3 regions of the Streptomyces sp. NBC_00669 genome follow, and region 3 is predicted to be linked to each of the others. Evidence: riboswitches for the same ligand, from Rfam matches in the RefSeq annotation. Region 3 holds a riboswitch; each other region holds the start of a gene.
What was found. A riboswitch is a leader RNA that binds a small molecule or an ion and turns the genes downstream of it on or off. The one in region 3 is predicted to bind cyclic di-AMP.
Positions count from the first base shown of each region.

Region 1: linked by a shared signal. The riboswitch ahead of OG896_RS34770 (LysM peptidoglycan-binding domain-containing M23 family metallopeptidase) and the one ahead of OG896_RS14610 (C40 family peptidase) in region 3 are both predicted to bind cyclic di-AMP.
Region 2: linked by a shared signal. The riboswitch ahead of OG896_RS38755 (C40 family peptidase) and the one ahead of OG896_RS14610 (C40 family peptidase) in region 3 are both predicted to bind cyclic di-AMP.

Region 1 covers NZ_CP109018.1:8,223,838-8,230,518, reverse strand. Annotated here, with positions in the region: gene OG896_RS34775 (helix-turn-helix transcriptional regulator) at 1-803, shown strand, start outside; gene OG896_RS34770 (LysM peptidoglycan-binding domain-containing M23 family metallopeptidase) at 900-1,706, opposite strand; cyclic di-AMP (ydaO/yuaA leader) riboswitch at 1,712-1,832, opposite strand; gene OG896_RS34765 (GNAT family N-acetyltransferase) at 2,259-3,275, opposite strand; gene OG896_RS34760 (uridine kinase) at 3,481-4,107, opposite strand; gene OG896_RS34755 (hypothetical protein) at 4,424-4,618, shown strand; gene OG896_RS34750 (hypothetical protein) at 4,865-6,505, shown strand.
Region 2 covers NZ_CP109018.1:9,240,745-9,247,425, forward strand. Annotated here, with positions in the region: gene OG896_RS38720 (ATP-binding protein) at 1-230, shown strand, start outside; gene OG896_RS38725 (GNAT family N-acetyltransferase) at 260-1,009, opposite strand; gene OG896_RS38730 (ADP-ribosyltransferase) at 1,249-1,917, shown strand; gene OG896_RS38735 (hypothetical protein) at 2,035-2,481, shown strand; gene OG896_RS38740 (hypothetical protein) at 2,580-3,512, shown strand; gene OG896_RS38745 (permease) at 3,621-4,793, shown strand; gene OG896_RS38750 (hypothetical protein) at 4,837-5,019, shown strand; gene OG896_RS38755 (C40 family peptidase) at 5,217-5,714, opposite strand; cyclic di-AMP (ydaO/yuaA leader) riboswitch at 5,718-5,849, opposite strand; gene OG896_RS38760 (hypothetical protein) at 6,408-6,681, opposite strand, start outside.
Region 3 covers NZ_CP109018.1:3,600,779-3,607,459, forward strand. Annotated here, with positions in the region: gene OG896_RS14595 (M23 family metallopeptidase) at 1-325, shown strand, start outside; gene pcrA (DNA helicase PcrA) at 505-2,961, opposite strand; gene OG896_RS14605 (C40 family peptidase) at 3,218-4,345, shown strand; cyclic di-AMP (ydaO/yuaA leader) riboswitch at 4,537-4,691, shown strand; gene OG896_RS14610 (C40 family peptidase) at 4,699-5,772, shown strand; gene OG896_RS14615 (class I SAM-dependent methyltransferase) at 5,879-6,676, opposite strand.

The sequences.
Region 1 (6,681 bases), 4.6 Mb from region 3:
CGTTGCGGGGCGACGAGGAGGAGTGCCGCGCCCACGTCGCCGAGGCGCTGGCGGCCGCACCGGGCGCGCCGACCGCGCCGGGTGCCGGGTGGGCGTACTGGTCGCAGGGCCTGCTCGACCTCGGCCTGGGCCGGGCCGGATCGGCCCTGGAGCGGCTGGAGTTGCTCACCGAGCCGCTGCTGCGGCACCACATCTGCACCACCCGCAGCGTGCCGGACCTGGTGGAGGCGGCGGTCCGCCTCGGTGAACCCGGGCGCGCGGCCGAGCCGTTCGCCCGGTTCGAGCGGTGGGCGCAACGCACGGGGCAGGACTGGGCGGAGGCCATGGTGGCCCGCTGCCGGGCGCTGCTGGCCCCCGACGAGCAGGCGGAGGCGTACTTCACGGCGGCGCTGGCCGCGCACGACCCGCACCGGCGCGCGCTGGAGGCGGCCCGCACCGAGCTGCTGTATGGGGAGTGGCTGCGGCGGGCCCGGCGCAGAAGCGAGGCGGCCGGGCGGCTGCGGTCCGCGCTGGAGGTCTTCGAACGGCTCGGCGCCCGCCCGTGGGCGGAGCGGGCCCGCGGTGAACTCGGCGCCTCCGGCGCGCTGGTGACGGTTCATCAGGAGACGCGTTCGCTCGCCGAGCAGGCGGGGCTCACCCCGCAGGAGGGGCAGATCGTCCGGCTGGCCGCGCACGGCCTGTCGAACAAGGACATCGCCGCACGGCTGTTCCTCAGCCCGCGCACGGTCGGCTACCACCTGTACAAGGCGTACCCGAAGCTGGGCGTCGCCTCGCGCGGCGAACTGTCCGGGCTGCTGGCCTGAGTTCGGCCCGCCCGGCCCGAACGCGCGGACGGGCCCGCCCGGTTGCCAGAACCGGGCGGGCCCGCCGATCGCGGCCGTGCGACCGCGGTGCCGGTGTCAGATGACGACGCCGTGGCTGCTCAGGTAGGCGACCGGGTCGATGTCCGAGCCGTAGCTCGGCGTGGTGCGCACCTCGAAGTGCAGGTGCGGCCCGGTGACGTTGCCGGTCGCGCCCGAGATGCCGATCTGCTGGCCCTCGGTGACGGTCTGGCCGGCCGAGACCAGCGCCTGCGACAGGTGGCCGTACAGGGTGTACTTGCCGTCGGCGTGGCGGACGATCACGTCGTTGCCGTACGCGCCGTCCCAGCCGGCCGACACGACGGTGCCCGCGGCGACGACGTGCACCGGGGTGCCGGAGCCGACGAGGAAGTCGACGCCGGTGTGCGAGCCGCTGGACCACAGCGAGCCCGACGCCTTGTAGCCGGTGCCGATGGCGGCGTCGCCGACCGGCTTCATCCAGCCGGTGCCGGCGGTGGTCGTGGCGGCGGCGGTGGACGCGGTGGCGGTCTTCGCCGCGGTCTTCGCCTGCGGCGCGGCCTTCGCGGCGTCGAGGGTCAGTACGGTGCCGGGGCGGATCAGGCCGGGGTTCGACCCGATGACGGCCTTGTTGTCCTGGTAGAGCTGCTGCCAGCCGCCGGTGACGTGCTGCGCGGTGGCGATCTTGATCAGGGTGTCGCCCGTGACGACCTTGTACGTGGCCGAGGCGGCGGTCGCGCTCTTCGCCGGGGTGGCCGCGCCCGCGCCGGTCGCGGCGACCAGCGGCAGCACGAGTGCGGCGCCGCCGGCGCCGGCGGCCACGTAGAGGCGGGTGAGACGGCGGCCGTTGCGGACCTTGGGCTTGCGGTGCCGGCTGTGTGCGGGCATGGGGGATGTCCTCTCCTACGCCTGCGAGGTGAGCTGTCGGGTTCGGGCAGGAGATGCCCGGCCGCGGATGCGGCTTCACCCCGAGCCGCCCGGGTGCGCCCGCCGGCGGTGCGGCGGTCGACTCGGGCGGCGGCTTACCTGGTTCCCCCGCTCCTGCCATGTCGGTGTTCGGGTGATCCGCGTAGCGGGCGGTGGCAGGACTCGGCGGTCCGCCCGGCGGAGGGGAAGCGGGTTGCCCCGCACGAGACGGAACGTAGGGGACGCCGCTCCACCCGGGCAAACGGCCCTTCCCCACCCCCGGGCGCCCCCGTCACCGTATGTGCCCGCGCTCCCGGATGTCCGTTATGCCGCCCTTACTTCAGGTGTGCCACCCGCCACCGTCCATCACGGTGCGCCGGTCGCGCTGACTCGGCGTATCACGGCCGACCGCGGACCGTACTCATCCGGTGATCCCGCTCACACGTTTCCGAATTGCCCTGATTCGTACGGTTCTTGGGTGCGCTCCCTTCGCGGGAGGAGCCGCACCTCCGCAGGGGCACCCCGGGGGGAACCTCAGAACGTGCCGGGGGCGCCGATGAGGCGATGGTCGAGGGTGCGGGAGAGCCGGTAGGCGACCGGGCGGAAGCCGATCGCGGGGAAGTGCCCGGCGGCGTGCGGCGACGCGGACGGCCACTGCGCCGACATGTAGCGATACCCGGCGTCGTACGCCCAGGCGAGCGCGGTCGCGAGGAGCACCCGGCTGATCCCCTCCCCACGGAAGGCGGGCTCGACGTACGCCTCGACGAGTTCGACGCAGGCCGCCGGGACGACCGGGTCCGGCTGCGCGGGCACCAGCAGCACCATGCCGATCTCCTCGCCGCGCCGGGAGGCGATCCACGCACCGCAGCGGGAGTCCGAGAGCGCACCGGCGTAGTGCACGCGCAGCGCCGCGAGCGCGGCTTCCGGCTGCGGCTGGAAGGTGGCGGTGCCGCGCTGCCGCCGGGCGGACTCCGCGGCCATCCGGCCGATCTGCGGCAGGTCGCCGGGCCCGGCCCGGCGGATGGCCAGTCCCTCGACCCCGCGCGGCTGCCGCCCGCGGGCCTTGACCGCCATCAGCCCGTGCACCCGCTCCCGGCCGAAGCCGAGGTCGGACCACGGCGTGGTGCCGACCTCGCCGGCCGGCACGTCGACGTAGTGCACCAACCGCCGCTCGGCGACGAGCCGATCGGCGACCCGTACGTACAGCGCGCGCAGCACCTCGCTCTCGCGGCCGGAGGGGAGCGCGTGGCCGCCGTGCGGGACGAGCGCGGAGCGCGGGTGGCTGCGCAGGGCGGCGGGGTCGTCGGGGGCGAGGTCGAGCGGTATCGCCGCGAGGTGACCGATCAGGCCGCCCTCGCCGTCGAGGGCGCGGACCGCCTCGATGCCGGGCACCTGGTGGAGCTTGCCGAGCAGCTCCTCGCCGCGCACCGGACCGTCCGCGAGCCAGGACCGCTGCGACGGAGGGCGCCGGGCCCGGGCGAACCAGCGGTCGTACCGCTGGACGGCAAGAGGTATGTGCTCGGTGGTCAGCGGCGCGGTGGCGACAGTCATGGTGCTCGTGGACGCTAGTGGTGGGCGCCGTCCCAGGGCAAGGCGGGTCCGGCCGGGGCCGGGGACAGGTCGGGACGGGTGCCGCCAACCGCGCGAAACGCCGTGCCCGGCAGGGGCGTTCGGCCGCCGCCGGCGCCCACCGGGCGAGGCGCCGAGGGCACGCCGGCGACCGCCGACCCGACGGCTCGGGCTTGCCGTCGCCTCCTCACCCGGTCCACGCCGGATGCCGCGGGTCGTCCGCGCGCACCAGGACGTCCGCGGCCTCCTCGGGCAGCGCCTCGCGGGCGTACCGCTCGTACGCGGGCAGGGTCCACTGCTCCTGCGGCGGGGTGCGCCGGGCGAGCGCCGCCGGGGACAGCCGCAGATGGACCGTGAGGTCGAACGGCAGCCCCTGCCCGAGCAGCAGCGGCCCGTCGAGCAACAGGACGCCGCCGGGCGGGAGTTCGACGTAGTCGGCCCGGGTGGAGCGGTCCGTGCCGGGGTCGCGCAGCGAGGGCAGGGCGCGGCCGCTGCCGCCAGGGCCGAGCGGGTCGAGCACTTCGCGGCGCAGCGCCCCGGTGTCGAGCCAGAGCTGGTAGTACGCGTCGACGTCCTCGTGGCCGTACTCCAGTCGCAGCGAGGCGGGACGCCAGAACGACTCGGCGCCGACCCGCAGGACCGGTCGGCCGAGCGCGGGCAGCGCGGCGGCGACGGCATCGGCGAGGTCCGCGGGGCGGGCGGCGGGGGCGCCGTCCACCGCGACCCGCCACCACGGGCCGGGCGGGCGGCCGTCGGCGATCCGCTCGGCGAGGGCGTCGGCGAGTCTGGGCCAGGTGATGGGGATCGGCTGCACCCGGCCATCCTGCCGGAGCCGCCTCGGGCGTCACCCCGGCGGCTCGCCGTCACCCGATCGGACGAGGTGACACGGCATCCGTACCGGGCGGCCCCGGCACGGGCGCCGGGACGGCCGGGAAGCGGGGAGGGCCGGAGGGAGCGGGCACATCCGGGCGGCGTTCCGGCCAGGGCCCGACGCACCTCGTACCCCTCCTCACTCCGGTGGTGGAAATCAGCTACAAATCACCCATTTGCCACCGAGCGCGATCTATTACTTTTTGTGAGCCTGGAAGAACTCACGGTGACCGTCCCCATCACCTCAGGAGAAGAGCCCCATGATCCTGTCCATCTCCGGCGTCGTGCTTCTCGGCGTCATCTGCTTCCTGTTCTTCCGCAAGGACGGCCTGAAGGTGTCCCACGGAGTGGTCTGCGCCCTCTTCGGGTTCTACCTCGCGGGCACCGCCATCGCCCCCAGCATCACCGCGGGTGGGGCGAGCCTGGCCAGCCTGATCGGCGGGCTCAAGATCTAGCGCCGTCCCCGACGGCCACTCCTGCCCCTCCCCCTCGGGCCCGGCAGCGGTCGATCCGCTCCCGGGCCCGTCGCCGTTCCGCTCCCCAGCCCTCGTTCCCGAGCGCACCCGCGCACCTCGCACCTCGCACCTGATCTCCCCGTGCTTCCCCCCAGCCGCGTTCCCCGCAGCTCTCCGCGCGTGTCCCCCCGCGCAGCGGCGTCCCCCATGCGCCGTCCCCCACCCGAACCACCCATGGAGCAACCCGTGGCCAGGCGTCCCCTTCCCAGCATCCTCAGCACCCGACCGGCGCTCGTCCGCGGCCGTGATCTGGCGCGCACCGCGGCCGACGGCGCCGGCGACGTGCTGCACCCCGTCATCACCATCGCCCGAGGCATGCGCAGGCAGGCGTCCTGGGCCGGCGGGTGGTGGGGCCGCACCCCGAAGGACCGGCGCGGACCGGCGCTGCTGCTGGCCGTCGCGGCGGTCGTGATCGTGGCGATGATGCCGTACGGGCCGATCCTCGGTGTCGCCGCGCTGGTCGCCTCGGCCGCGTGGATGGGCCGGGACCGCGCCGCCACCGCGCCGGCCGGGCCGACCGAGGCCGAGGGCGTACGCCTCCAGTCGCTCTACGAGGCGCTGGTGCCGTACCTGTCCGACGCGGGCGACCCGGCGCCGCTGTACGCGCACGACGGCGGCTGGGACCGGGCGTTCAGCTCGTACGAGTTCCAGGACGGCCGGCTGATGCGGCTGCACCTGCGCTATCCGGCGTACTTCACCGACGGCGAGGCGGACTCCCGCGCCCGGGTGGAGCAACTGCTGCACGCCAAGGCCGGGCGCGGCCGCGAGTACCGCTTCGACTGGAACGAGGAGGAGAACCACCTCACCCTCACCACCCTGCCGCCGCTGCCGACCGACATCGTCGCGCAGCGGTTCGTCACTTCCCCGGGTGAGACGGTGCTCGGCTTCACCGACACCGACACGGTGCAGCGGACCGTGCCGGTCGCGGTGCCGGCCGGCGAGGAGGGCGACGGCGACCAGCCGACCACCCGGGACGCGCCGCCGGTGGTGTGGCGCACCGGCGCCCGCTCCACCGAGCCGCACCTGCTGGCGCTCGGCCAGCCCGGCACCGGTACGACCAGCCTGCTGCGGTCGATCGCGCTCCAGGCGCTGGTGCACGGCGACGTGGTGGTGGTGGACGGCAGCGGCACCGGGGAGTACGCGTGCCTGGCCGGGCGGCCGGGCGTGCTCGCCGTCGAGGACGGACTGCTCGGGGCGTCGGCGACGCTGGAGTGGGCCGCGCACGAGACCGAGCGGCGGCTGATCGCGGTGAACCGGGCCCGGCAGGCGGGGAATCCGGTCGCCGAGGACGTACGGCGGCCGCTGTGGATCGTCGTCGACCGGCCGACCGCGCTCACCCAACTCGCGCTCGCCGAGGGGCGGCCCGACCCGCAGGCGCTGCTGGACGTCCCGCTGCGGCACGGGCGCACCGCGAACGTCGCGGTCGCGGTGGCCGATCAGCTCGACGCGACCGAGGCGCTGGCGCCCGTGGTGATCTCGCAGACCCGGGCCAGGGTGGTGCTCGGGCCGCTCGCACCCGAGCACGTGCAGGCCGTCCTCGGGGCGCCGCAACGCACCACCCCCGCGGGTGACGTGCCCCCCGGGCGCGGCTACGCCCGACTCGGCACCGGCCCCGTGCTCCGGCTCCAGGTGCCCGCCACGCCCGACCCCTTCGACGAGGAGGCCCCCGCCGCACACCGTTCCGCGGTCCTCGCCCTCCTCCCCTCCGACGGCGCCCCCCTCTCCACCCCGACCCCACCCGAACCCGAGCGGAACTCCACGCCCGAAACGGTCACCCTCCGCAAGGAAGCGGTTGTCCGCACGGTCGCCGACCTGGAGCTCGGCTAGCCCCTGCGGGCCCCTGCGGGGTGGCCGCCTCGCCTTTGTCTGACGGTGCGTCGTGGTTGGCCGCGCAGTTCCCCGCGCCCCCACGGCACCCCACCGCCGGAGTTACGGCTCCTTGCCGCCTCACGGCCGGTGGCCGGCTGCGCGCGCAGTTCCCCGCGCCCCTGAGGGGGTTGCTC
Region 2 (6,681 bases), 5.6 Mb from region 3:
CCGTGGACATCCGTTTGGAGCACAGCGAGCACTTGCACATCGGCGTCACCGATTCGCACCCGCGCTGGCCGCAGCGCCTGCCCGGCGCCGTCCAGCAGGACAACGGGCGCGGCATGGCGATCGTCCGCCACCTCGTCGCCGAGTCCGGCGGCACGTTGCGGATCATCCCGACCTGTGACGGCGGCAAGACGGTCTGGATCATGATCCCCTGGGCGATCCCCGTGCTCTGACCAGCCGCCCCGGGCCGTCGGCGCGCGCCTCACGCGCCGTTCCGGTCCGCGGCCGGCGGGGCCTGCGGGTACGGGTACGGGTACGGGTACGGGTCCGGCGGCAGCGGGTCCGGGGCCGGCAGCAGCAGGGCCTCGGCGCCGACCGGGGTGAAACCCGCGGCCAGGAAGGCGCGCAGGCTCGCCGCGTTGCCCGGGGCGATCTGCGCCCACACCGGGGCGCCGTCCGGCACCAGATGGCGCGCGGCCACGGCCAGCGACCGCCCGAGACCCCTGCCGCGGGCCCGGGGTTCGACCTCCACGGCCGCCTCCCAGCGGCCGGCCACACCGCGGCCCAGCAGCAGCGTCGCGCCGGGGACGGTCCAGGCGCGCACGCCGTCACGGTGCCGCAGCGCGCGCACGATCCGGGGGTGCGAGCGGTCGTTGGTCTCCACGAGCGCGGGGCCGGGCGGCGGCCCCGGCAGCGGACCCGCCACGGCGAGGACGTCGATGTTGTTGACCTGGCGGCCGGTGCGGGCCGTGAGCGCGCTCAGGAACGGCGGGTTGAGCGGCGCGGACAGGTCACCGGCCGGCAGCAGCTCCCGCAGGGCAACCCCGGTGTCCTCCCGGTCGTCCGGCCCGGCGTCCACGTCCGCGAACACCACGCTGTGCGCGGTGAACGCGATCACCCCGGCATCCCGGAGCGACGGCTGCGGCACGAACGCGACGGTGCCGTCGGGCGGCGGGAAGGCGCCGCGCGCGACATCGGCGAGCAGGCGGGCGAGTTCGGTGGGGCGGGCCATCCCCGCATTCTCGCCCCCGGCGGGGGGGACCGGTCCCTGGCAGGTCCCTGGCAGGTCCCCGGCAGGTCCCCAGCGGGGGACCGCTCCCGCGCGGCGAGACTCCGGCGCGTCAATGCCGCGCTGACTTCACGTCAACTCCGTTCTGAAACAGCACCGGTACGGGTTCACCGACGTGCGGACGCGCCTACGATCGGGTGACGTTCAGCGGTCCCGGCTTCCGTGACCGGCACGCTACGTCCATGATCATGAACCGAGTCCGGTCGCTCGCCGCGGCCGGCGCGCTGACCCTCACCGCCGTTCTCGCCACCCAGACGTCCTCCGGTGCGGCGACGGCGGCTCCGACCCGGGCTCCCGAAGCGCCCGCGGCCGCCGCGGACTTCTGCCCCGTCGTCCACGACCCGCTCTTCGCCGCCGCCGACCGCAGCGTCGACGTCCACCGCATCGTCCCCGACCCGCCGAGCTACCGCCGCACCTGCGGCGAGCTGTACCGCGCGGACGGGCGGGCGCCGGCCGTGGTCTTCCACGACGGCTTCCAGCCGAAGGCCCCGCAGGACGGGCAGTACGACCTGGCCGCCTACGTCGAGGTCAACCAGCCGTCGCCGTACGTCAGCACCAGCTACGACCACGACCTCTACAAGCAGTGGAAGTCCGCGTACAACTACTACATCGACGCACCCGGCGGGATCGACGTCAACGCCACGATCGGTGACACCCACAAGTGGGCCGGCCAGCACGAAGTGGCCTTCGCCGGCGGCATCGACCGCCGCTTCGTCGTCGGTGCCTGCCCGGTGGACAAGGCGACCAAGAGCGAGGTCCTCTCCGGCTGCGTGCGCAACCCCTTCTACACCCCCTGGCGTCTCGTCCCGGCCCCCGAGCCCCAGGGCCCGGAGCTCCTCCCGGCGAACTGACCGGGGCGCCCGCGCCGTATACCCCGTGTGGGTATACGGTCGGGGTGGCCGCGGCGTGGCGGCCGGTTGGTCCGGCGGCTGCGTGGCGCAGGACGTCGAGCGGGAAGGGAACGGGTGATGGCAGGCGTGGGGGTGGCCGGTCGGCGGGGTATCGCCCGGCTCCTGCTGGCCTGCGCCGTTCTGGCCGGCCTGTTCCTCATGCACGGCGCCCCGTCAACCGCGGCCGAAGGGTGCCACGGTGACGTGACGTCGCTCGCCGCCATGCACGCGGATGGTGGCGGGCCGATGGCGGTTCGCGGACCCGCGACGGCGCCGCGCTCCGGCGGTGCCGTCGACCACGGCGCGCGGGCGGCGGCGCCGGTCGCGGCACACGGGGAGAAGTGCGTGTCCACCCCGGCCCGCGCGCGCGGCCCGCTGCCGGTGAACGCGTCCGCGGCCGTCGTCACGGTGGCCGCCGTACCGGTGTTGGTCGGCCGCGCCGCACCGGTCGGCCGCAGGTGGTGGCGCGGGCCGCCGACGGGCGGGCGCGACCTGCTGCTTCGGGTGGGCGTCGCGCGGACCTGAGCAGGCCGTGCCGGAACGGCGGTTGTGCCGGTTCCGGCGACGCGTCCTGCTCGCTCCGCGCGCCCGTCGTGGCGCGCCCCTCCGGAAAGAACCTCCCGATGTCCTCCTTCCTCCGTACCTTCGCACACCACCGCGCCCTCTTCGCGGCCGGCGCGGCCGCCGTACTCGCGCTGGCGCTCGCCGGGTGCGGCTCCTCCGGCGACGCCGCCTCGGCCCCGGCCGGATCGACGGCCCCGTCCACGGCTGCCGCGACGCCCTCGTCCGTCGGTTCCGCCCACGACGGCCCGACCATGCCCGGCATGGACCACATGGCCGGCGGCGACGGCCTGTCCGCCGCCATGGACGGCTACCAGCTGACCAGCGCGACCAGGACGCTCCCGGCGGGCCGGCCGGGCGCCTACCGGTTCACGGTCACCGGGCCGGACGGCAGGCCGGTCACCGACTTCGCGGTCGACCAGACCAAGCGCCTGCACTTCTACGCCGTCCGCTCGGACCTGACGGGCTTCCAGCACCTCCATCCGGTCATGGCGGCCGACGGGACGTGGACCGCGGACCTGGCCGAGTTGAAGCCCGGCGCCTGGCGGATGTTCGCGTCCTTCACGCCCGGCAGCGGCCCGGGCAAGGGCACGGCGTTCGTCCTGTCCCGCACTGTCGCCGTGCCGGGGCCGGCCACCATGGCGGCGCTGCCCGCGCCCGCGCCGTCGGTACGGGTGGACGGCTACACCGTCGCCGTCGCGGGCGGGTTGATGGCCGGGATGGAGCACCCGCTCACCGTCACGATCACCAAGGCGGGCAAGCCCGTCACCGACCTACAGCCGTATCTGGACTCGTACGCCCACCTGACCGCCTTCCACCAGGGCGACGGCGCGTTCGCGCACCTGCACCCGACCGCGCGGGTGGACGGTGACCACGGCGGGCCGCAGCTGTCCTTCCACGCGGAACTTCCCTCGGCCGGCGACTGGCGGCTCTTCCTGCAGTTCCGGACCGCCGGCACCCTGCACACCGCCGCACTGACGCTCGACGTCGGCTGAACCGGTGGGGGCCGCCCGGGTGGCGGCCCCCACCCGCGCCTCCGGGCCGCCCCGCGACCTCGCACCGGCCCGCCCTCCAAGGAGCACCCGGCAGGGAAGGTTTCGTCCATGCACGCCGTACTGCACGCGCTGTCCATCACGGGCTCCATGACGTGGGAGATCACCTGGGCACTGATCCTGGGCTTCGCCCTGTCCGCCGTCGTCCAGGCGATCATCCGCAAGTCCACGGTGGTCGCGCTGCTCGGCGACGACCGCCCCCGCACCCTCGCCGTCGCCACCGGCCTGGGAGTCGCCTCCTCGTCCTGCTCCTACGCGGCGGTGGCGCTGGCGCGCTCGCTGTTCCGCAAGGGCGCCGACTTCACCGCCGCGATGGCCTTCGAGATCGCCTCCACCAACCTCGTCGTCGAACTCGGCGTGATCCTCGCGCTGCTGATGGGCTGGCAGTTCACGCTGGCCGAGTTCATCGGCGGCCCCGTCATGATCATCCTGCTCGCCGTGCTGTTCCGGCTGTTCCTGCGCGACCGGCTGCTGCGCCAGGCCCGCGAGCAGGCCGAGCGCGGCGTGGCCGGGTCGATGGAGGGCCACGCCGCGATGGACATGTCCGTACGGACGGAGGGCTCGTTCGCCCGCCGGCTGCTGTCCCGCGAGGGGGTCACCGCCACCGCCCACGTGTTCGTCATGGAATGGGCGGCGATCCTGCGCGACCTGGTCGTGGGGCTGCTCATCGCCGGCGCGATCGCGGCCTGGGTGCCGGACTCCTTCTGGCGGGCCTTCTTCTTCTCCGGCCACCCGCTGGCGTCCAAGCTGTGGGGGCCGCTGATCGGGCCGCTCGTCGCGGTCGCGTCGTTCGTCTGCTCCATCGGCAACGTGCCGTTGGCGGTGGTGCTGTGGAAGGGCGGCATCAGCTTCGGCGGGGTGGTCGCGTTCATCTTCGCCGACCTGCTGATCCTGCCGATCCTGAACATCTACCGGAAGTACTACGGCGCACGCATGGCCCTGTTCATCCTCGGCACCTTCTACCTCGCCATGGCCGTCGCGGGATACGTCGTCGAACTCCTCTTCGGCGGCCTCGGCCTGATCCCCGACCAGGCCGACGCGAAGATCCCCACGCAGGGCGTCAGATGGAACTACACCTCCTTCCTCAACATCGCCTTCCTCGTCCTGGCCGCCGCCCTCCTGGTGCGCTTCTTCCGGACCGGCGGCGCCGGGATGCTCCGCATGATGGGCGGCGCCCCCGACGCCGATGACGCCGAGCACGCGGATCACGCCGGGCACGGGTGACGGGGAAGGCGCTCAGAGCGGTCCGGGCACCCTGCCCGGGTGGGTGCGCGCGTCCGGCCCCGCCTCGCCGGGCTACTGGGGGGCCGACTGCCCGCGGCACGCCGCCGTCGGCGACACCGGCCGTACCCTCACCGGCATTGCGGCCCTCCTCGCCGTGGCCGTGGCCGGGGGAGCGACGGCGGCCTGGCGGGTGTCCCGCGGGTGGGGCCGGGCCACGGCGATGTGACGAGGCGTCAGCGGGTGGAGCCGTAGGGGCGCGGCGGGCAGGGGCGGGCGCGTGGTTCGGGGCCGGGCGCGGACCTGAGCGCGGACCTGGGCTCGGACGGAGCCTCGCGCCGCCGTGGAGGGGGCCCGGGGCCCGGCCCGCGTCGACCGTCGGGGGCGCGGTGCGCGTGCGGTCGAGTGCCCGGCCGCCGGGCGGCGTCAGTTCACCCGTCCGTACCAGACGCCGCTGGTCCAGATGTGTTCGAGCCGGACCGTGCTGCCGGTCTTCGGCGCGTGCCAGATGTTGCCGTCGCCCGCGTAGATCCCCACGTGGTAGACCGATGCGCCGGACGAGCCGCTGTGGAAGAAGACCAGGTCGCCCGCCCGGCGGGAACCCGCCGAGATGTGCGTGGTGCGGTTGTACTGGGCGGCGGCGGTGCGCGGCAGTTGCTCGCCCGCCTGCTTGAACGAGTACAGCGTCAGCCCCGAGCAGTCGAAGCGGTACGGCCCGGTGGCCCCCCACTGGTAGGGCGAGCCCTTCTTCGACGCGGCGATGCTCAGCGCCCTGGCGGCCATGGTGGCGGCGTCGGCCCGCTGGGCGTTGCCCGGCAGCAGGATCGGGACGGCGACGGCCGCTGCGGTGAGCAGAGAGGCGGCTCCGAGCCGCGAGAGCCGGGAAGTGGCCGGCCGAAAGCAGATGCGGTTGGGCGTGCACATGCGCGACCCTTCGTCATCAGCCTGCGAAGGATGACCTGTCGGGTTCGGGCTGGCGAAGATGCCCGGCCGCATGCAAGCGGCTTCACCCCAAGGGTGCTCCGGCGCCCGCCGGAGACCGGTGGGCGCCGGAGCGACCCGTCGTGCTGGGTCCTCCGCTCCTGCCGTTGCACTCGTGTCGACCTGGCATCCGCGCGTCGGCAGGACTGGGCATCCGCACGGACCGCCCCGCCACGGCGGCGGGGGCTTGTCGTCACCACGGATGGTTACGCACACGACGGGGCGGCGCCGGGACAGAAACGCGCGATGTGACCTTCATCACATTGCATCCAGCCGGGTGAACCGCCGCCCCCGCGAGCCGCTCGCGTACCCCCGCCGTACCCCCTGAACTGCGCCGACCGGTACCGGCGAAGTCGCAGTCCAGCCGACACGCGCAATCGCGCACCCGTTTGCCACGAGAACTTCCGATACGCCAATGGGCTGATGAGACCGGCGGTCGTGTCGCGGAAAACGGTGACACGCGGTGACGGCGGGCGGGTTCGGCCGGGTGCGCGCGACCGCGCCTCCGCGGTGCCGCCTCCTCCGTGGCGCCGCCGAGGGTGCGGCCCGACCACGCGTCGCCGACGGTGCGGCCCGACCACCCGCCGCCGACGGTGCCATGCCGACCACGCGCCGCTGACGGCGCGCTGCCGCGGTCTACGCCGACGGGTCGCCGCTGCCCCCCGGGTCCGCCGCCGGCTCGGGCGCCACCGCGACCCGCGCGGCCCGCCGCTCCCCGTCCAGTACCCGCAGGGCGCGGCCGAGGGTGGCGTGGTGCAGGTCCGTCTCGCCGCGCAGGTGCATCACCGTGAGCGCGTCCCGCATCGCCAACGCCCGGCTGACGAGTGCCTGCGCGGCCCGGAGCGCCGAGTAGGTGTCAGTGGTGCGGGAGGGGTTGATCCGGCCGAGCAGGTCGACCAGTTCCAGGTAG
Region 3 (6,681 bases):
GGCGCTGCACACCGGGATCGACTTCCCGGTGCAGGTCGGCACCCCGGTGATGGCCGTGACCGACGGCACCGTGCGCACCCAGTGGAACAGTTCGTACGGCAACATGGCGATCGTCACCGCGCCCGACGGCACGGAGACCTGGTACTGCCACCTGAGCAGCACGAAGATCCGCTCCGGCACGGTCAAGGCCGGGACGGTCATCGCCTACTCGGGCAACACCGGCAACACCACCGGGCCGCACCTCCACCTTGAGGTCCGCCCGCACGGCGGCACCCCCATCGACCCCCTCCCCTGGCTTCTCTCCCACGGGCTGGACCCGAGGTAGTCCCGGTTCCACGGGTCGAGGGACCTTGCGCTGAGCGGGTGGCTTGCCGCGCCGTTCTCCCCCCAGAGCTTGGCCTGGATGGGGGTGCCCCCGGCGGAGCCAGGGGAAGTGCCCCCGCGCGCGCCTGAGCAAGTGCGGCTCCTCCCGCGCCAGGCACGGAGGGAGCCCCCTTACCTTCGCTAGAGCTTTTCCACCGGCGCGTAGCGCAGCAGCAACTGCTTGGGCCGCTCGTCCCCGAAGTCGATCGTCGCCTTCTCGTCACCGGGGCGCCCGGTGACCGCGACCACGGTGCCGAGCCCGAACTGGTCGTGGGTGACGCGATCTCCCACGCTCAGCGAGATCACCGGCCGGTCCCCGACGGAGCGCTTCGTGGCGAACCCGCCGGTGCCGGAGCGCCCGCGGGCGCCGATGGAGGACGCGACGGACGCGGCCGCCTTGGACCCGGCGCCACCGCCGGAGGACTGCCCGGTCCGCTTCCACTCTATGAGCGCCTCGGGGATCTCCTCCAGGAAGCGGGAGGGCGGGTTGTAGGAGGGCTGGCCCCAGGCGCTGCGCATCATCGACCGGGTGACGTAGAGCCGTTGGCGGGCGCGGGTGATGCCGACATAGGCCAGCCGGCGCTCCTCCTCCAACTCCTTGGCCTGGCCGAGGGCGCGCATGTGCGGGAAGACGCCGTCCTCCATGCCGGTGAGGAACACCACCGGGAACTCCAGGCCCTTCGCGGTGTGCAGCGTCATCAGGGTGATCACGCCGCCGGTGTCCTCCTCGCCCTCGGGCGAGTCGGGGATCTGGTCGGAGTCGGCGACCAGGGCGACGCGTTCCAGGAACTCGGCGAGCGATCCGGTCTCCTCGCCCTCCCGCTCCTGCTCGAACTCCAGCGCGACGGCGGCGAGTTCCTGGAGGTTCTCGACCCGGGTCTCGTCCTGCGGGTCGGTGGACGCCTGCAACTCGGCCAGGTAGCCGGTGCGTTCCAGCACCGCCTCCAGGACGACGGCCGGGCCCGCGCCGGACTCCACAACGGTGCGCAGCTCGTCCATGAGGGTGTTGAAGCGCTTGACCGCGTTGGCCGAGCGCGCCGCCATGCCGTACGCCTCGTCGACCCGCCGCAGGGCCTGCGGGAAGGAGATCCGCTCGCGCCGGCCGAGCGCGTCGATCATCGCCTCGGCGCGCTCGCCGATGCCGCGCTTGGGTACGTTGAGGATGCGGCGCAGCGGCACGGCGTCCTCGGGGTTGGCGAGGACGCGCAGGTAGGCGAGGACGTCACGGACCTCGCGGCGCTCGTAGAAGCGGACGCCGCCGACGACCTTGTAGGGCAGGCCGACCCGGATGAAGATCTCTTCGAAGACACGGGACTGGGCGTTGGTGCGGTAGAAGACCGCGACGTCGCCGGGGCGGGCGTCGCCGGCGTCGGTGAGCCGGTCGATCTCCTCGGCGACGTACTGCGCCTCGTCGTGCTCCTGGTCGGCGACGTAGCCGGTGATGACGGGGCCCTCGCCGGACTCCGTCCACAGGTTCTTGGCGCGGCGGCCGGCGTTGCGCTCGATGACGGCGTTGGCGGCGTTGAGGATGTTCTGGGTGGAGCGGTAGTTCTGCTCCAGCAGGATGGTGCGGGCCTGCGGGTAGTCCTCCTCGAACTGGAGGATGTTGCGGATCGTCGCGCCGCGGAAGGCGTAGATCGACTGGTCGGCGTCGCCGACGACGCAGAGTTCGGCGGCCTCGTCGCCGGTGCCGACGAGCTCGCGGACCAGGGTGTACTGGGCGTGGTTGGTGTCCTGGTACTCATCGACCAGGACGTGCCGGAAGCGCCGCCGGTAGTGCTCGGCGACGTCGGGGAACGCCTGGAGCAGGTTGACCGTGGTCATGATGATGTCGTCGAAGTCCAGCGCGTTGGCGTCGCGCAGCCGGGCCTGGTACATCGCGTACGCCTCGGCGAGCTTCCGCTCGAAGGGGTTCTCCGCCTTGGCGGCGAACGTCTCGTGGTCGACCAGCTCGTTCTTGAGGTTGGAGACCTGGGCGCTGAACGACTTCGGCGGGAACTGCTTGGGGTCGAGGTCCAGGTCGCGGCAGACCAGGGCCATCAGCCGGCGCGCGTCGGTGGCGTCGTAGATCGAGAACGACGAGGTGAAGCCGAGCGTCTTGGACTCGCGGCGCAGGATGCGCACGCAGGCGCTGTGGAAGGTGGACACCCACATGGCGTTGGCGCGCGGCCCGACCAGTTCCTCGACGCGCTCCTTCATCTCGCCCGCGGCCTTGTTGGTGAAGGTGATGGCGAGGATCGCGCCCGGGTGGACGCCGCGGGCGCCGAGCAGGTGGGCGATGCGGTGGGTGAGCACGCGGGTCTTGCCGGAGCCGGCGCCGGCGACGATGAGCAGCGGCCCGCCGTGGTGCTCGACGGCGGCGCGCTGCTGCTCGTTGAGCCCCACGAGGAGCTGCGCGGGGTCGAGCACGGGACGCGCCGCGCCGTTGCGGTAGTGCGCGTCGTGCGCGGGCGGACTGTCGTACCGCCCCTGGAACAGGTCGTGCGGGACGTCCTCGCCACCGGGGCCGTCCTCCGGCGGCGGGGGCTGCTCGCCGTCGGAAGGCCCGTGGGCCGCGTCCATACCGGCCAGGAAGTTGTCGTCAAAGAGGCTGCTCATCGCCTCCCGAGTCTAGGCGCCCGCACCGACAGTCCACCGCCGTCCGCCGAAGTCCACGTGCTCGGCGCCCGGGCCTGCCGGAAAGCGGCCTCCCGGGTAGCCCGATTACCACGCTGCGTGACGACCGCGCCGCTTCGGCAAAAGATTACGAAAAGGTATCGGGCCTATCGGACATCGCCCTTCCCAGGCGCGCCGGGCGTTGGCTAGCGTGCCGCACCAGCCGGAACCGGCAGCGTCCGAGAGGAGTCCGCGCGCCATGGCGACGCACCGTAAGGCTCGTACCGCGCTACTCAGCACCCCCGGTCCGCGTGCCGCCGTGGGGCTCACCACGGCGGCACTGGCCACTGTGACGCTGCTCAGCGAGAGCGCGAGCGCCACCCCCGCTCCCACCAAGCCCAGGCAGCCGTCGATCAGCACGGTCAAGAAGCAGGTCGACTCCCTCAACCAGCAGGCCGAGGCCGCCACCCAGAAGTACGACCAGGCGCAGGAGCAGACCGACCAGCAGAACACCAAGGTCAACAAGCTGCTCGCGCAGGTCGCCCAGAAGACGCAGAAGCTCAACGACTCGCGGCGCGTGCTGGGCGAGTTCGCGGCGGCGCAGTACCGCAGCGGCGGCGACCTGACCACCACCCGCTACCTGCTGTCGGAGAACCCGCAGGACCTCGCGAACGAGATCCACCTCGCCAACGTGATGGGCAAGCGGCAGCAGGCGGCGGTCGAGAACTACCAGACCCAGCAGGTCGCGGTCACCCAGCAGCGGATCGAGGCGGCCAAGAGCCTGGCCTCGCTGACCGCGCAGCAGGGGCAGCTCAAGTCCGCCAAGCAGGACGTGCAGACGAAGCTGGGCGCGGCGCAGAAGCTCCTCAACAGCCTCAACGCGCAGGAGAAGAAGCGGCTGGCGGAGCTTCAGGCCAAGCAGGAGGCCGAGGCGAAGGAGAAGGCGAAGAAGCTCGCCGCGCAGGAGAAGCAGAAGGCGGAGGCCGCCGCGAAGGCCGCCGCCGCCAAGGGCACCGACGCGCCCGTCGCGCCGGTCAACTCCTCGGCCGCCGACCAGGCCATCGCCTTCGCCCGGAAGCAGATCGGCAAGCCGTACGTGTGGGGCGCGACCGGCCCGGACTCGTACGACTGCTCGGGGCTGACCCAGGCCGCCTACAAGGCCGCCGGGATCGACCTGCCGCGCACCACCTACGACCAGGTGGACGTGGGCACCCGGGTGTCGGAGGCCGACCTTCAGCCGGGCGACCTGATCTTCTTCTACAGCGACGTCAGCCACGTCGGCCTCTACATCGGCAACGGGGAGATGATCCACGCCCCGCACACCGGCACCGTGGTGAAGATCGCCCCGATCACCGAGATGCCCTTCTACGGGGCTGTCCGTCCGTAATGGAGCATCCCGACCGGGTCGCCACCGGATGACCCGGATGACCGATAAGGCGCCGGGGCGAAGTATCCGGCAAAACCCAAGGTCACAAAGCGATTTCGGTCACATTGCAATCCAAACTTCCCAAGACCCGGCGAAGTTGACTACGGTAGCCCGCTAGGTGGTCCGCCTCCCGTCGGCGAAGGTCCGGCAGCGAACCATCTCCGCCTAATCCGGCCGGCGGCCGGAACCGGGGACCCACAGGCACTTTGGGGTGAATCGGGGTGGACGCGACGAGCGTTCGACCCGTAGGGCGACCTTCCCCGCCCGAACCCGTCAGCTAACCCGGTCGGCGGTACCCGGAAGGAGTCGTCTCCTTGGCGTCGCATCGCAAGCCGCGTACCCCGATACTCGCGTCGACCGGCACACGGGCCGCCGTCGGTATCACCACCGCGGCCCTGGCCTCGGTCACCTTGATGAGCGAGACCGCGAACGCGGCGCCCGCGAAGCCCTCCATCGCCGAGGTCAAGAAGCAGGTCGACTCGCTGAACGAGCAGGCCGAGGTCGCCACGCAGAAGTACGACCAGGCCCAGGAGGACACGGCGGCGCAGCGCACCAAGACCAACCAGCTGCTCGCCCAGGTCGCCGACAAGACCCAGCAGATGAACGAGTCCCGGCGGGTGCTGGGGCAGTTCGCCGCCGAGCAGTACCGCACCGGCGGTTTCGGTGCCACCACGCAGCTGCTCTTCTCCGACGACCCGGAGAGCTTCCTCTCGCAGAACCACCTGCTGGACCGGATGACCGCCACTCAGGAGCAGGCGCTCAAGACGTTCAAGATCCAGCAGGAGCAGGCGTCGGTCCAGCGGGCCCAGGCCACCGCGAGCCTCAAGAAGCTGACCGGTTCGCAGAGCACGCTCGCCACGCAGAAGAAGAACCTGCAGACGAAGCTCGCCGCCGCGCAGAAACTGCTCAACAGCCTCAACGCGGAGCAGAAGAGGAAGCTCGCCGCGATGCAGCCCAAGACGTCGACCTCTTCGTCGTCCTCGTCTTCGTCCTCGTCGTCCGGCTCCAGCTCGACCTACAAGTACAACGGGCCCGCGTCCGGCCGCGCCGCCGCCGCGATCCAGTTCGCGCTCGCCCAGCGCGGCAAGCCGTACTACCGCGGCGCCACCGGCCCGGACTCGTACGACTGCTCGGGGCTGACCCAGGCCGCCTACCACGCCGCCGGGATCACCATCGGGCGCACCACCTGGGACCAGGTCAAGGACGGCACCGCGGTCTCCAAGGCCGATCTGCGCCCGGGCGACCTGGTGTTCTTCTACTCCGGCATCAGCCACGTCGGGATCTACATCGGCAACGGCAACATCGTGCACGCCCCGCACACGGGCGCGACGGTCGAGGTCGCCCCGATGGACTGGATGCCGTTCGCGGCGGCCCGCCGCATCGCGTAAGCGGGCGTGCGGCGGCTGAACGCAGGCCACGTCAGCACGTAATGGGTAAGGGCCGGTCTCCAGGAGACCGGCCCTTACTCATGGCCTTCGTGCCCCACCCCCCGGCTCAGGCCAGCACCAGCAGGTCCATCCAGCTCGTCGCCGGCGCCGCCGGATCGGCCGCCCGCAGCCGTGCCATGCCGCGCTCGAAGTCCTCGTCGCTCAGCGCCCGCAGCTTGGAGTCGGTGTCCCGGCGCAGCAGGCGGGCGTAGTGCCCGAGGCTCGGCGCGCTCTCCTGCGGTACGGCGACCAGTCGGCGCCGTACGAACCCGGCGGCCGCGAAGTCGGCGCAGACGCCGTCCACCGTCCGGTAGCCGTCGATCTCCGCCACCGTCTCGGGGAAGAAGCGGACCCGCAGGTCGCGGTCGGCCCGGCCGGGGAAGAGGTTGCGGATCAGCACCGGCGCGCCGGGCTTCAGGGCGCGGCGCAACTCGCGGGCGGCGGCGGGCAGATCGGGGATGTGGTGCAGCACCGAGCCGAGCCAGGCCGCGTCCGCGCCGCCGTCCGGCACCGGCAGCGCGTCGGCCCGGCCGGCCAGGGCCTCGATGCCGGGGCGGCCGTCCGTCGCGGGGGCCCGCGGGATGAGCGCGCGCATCGCCTCGGCCGGTTCGACCGCCACGACGTGGACGCCGAACCAGTCGTGCAGCGCGGCCGCGAAACCGCCGGTGCCGGCGCCGACGTCGAGCACGGTCGTCCCGGGGGTGAGCCCGGGGGTGCGCTCAGCCGTCGCCTCGACCGCCGCCTCAGCCGTTGCCTCGACCGCCGCCTCGATCGCCGCCCGCCACGCGGCCAGCCCGGCGCGCGGGACCTCGCGGGCCAGCCGGTACTGCTCGGCGGTGGCGCGGTCGTAGGAGATGCCGGTCATCGCGG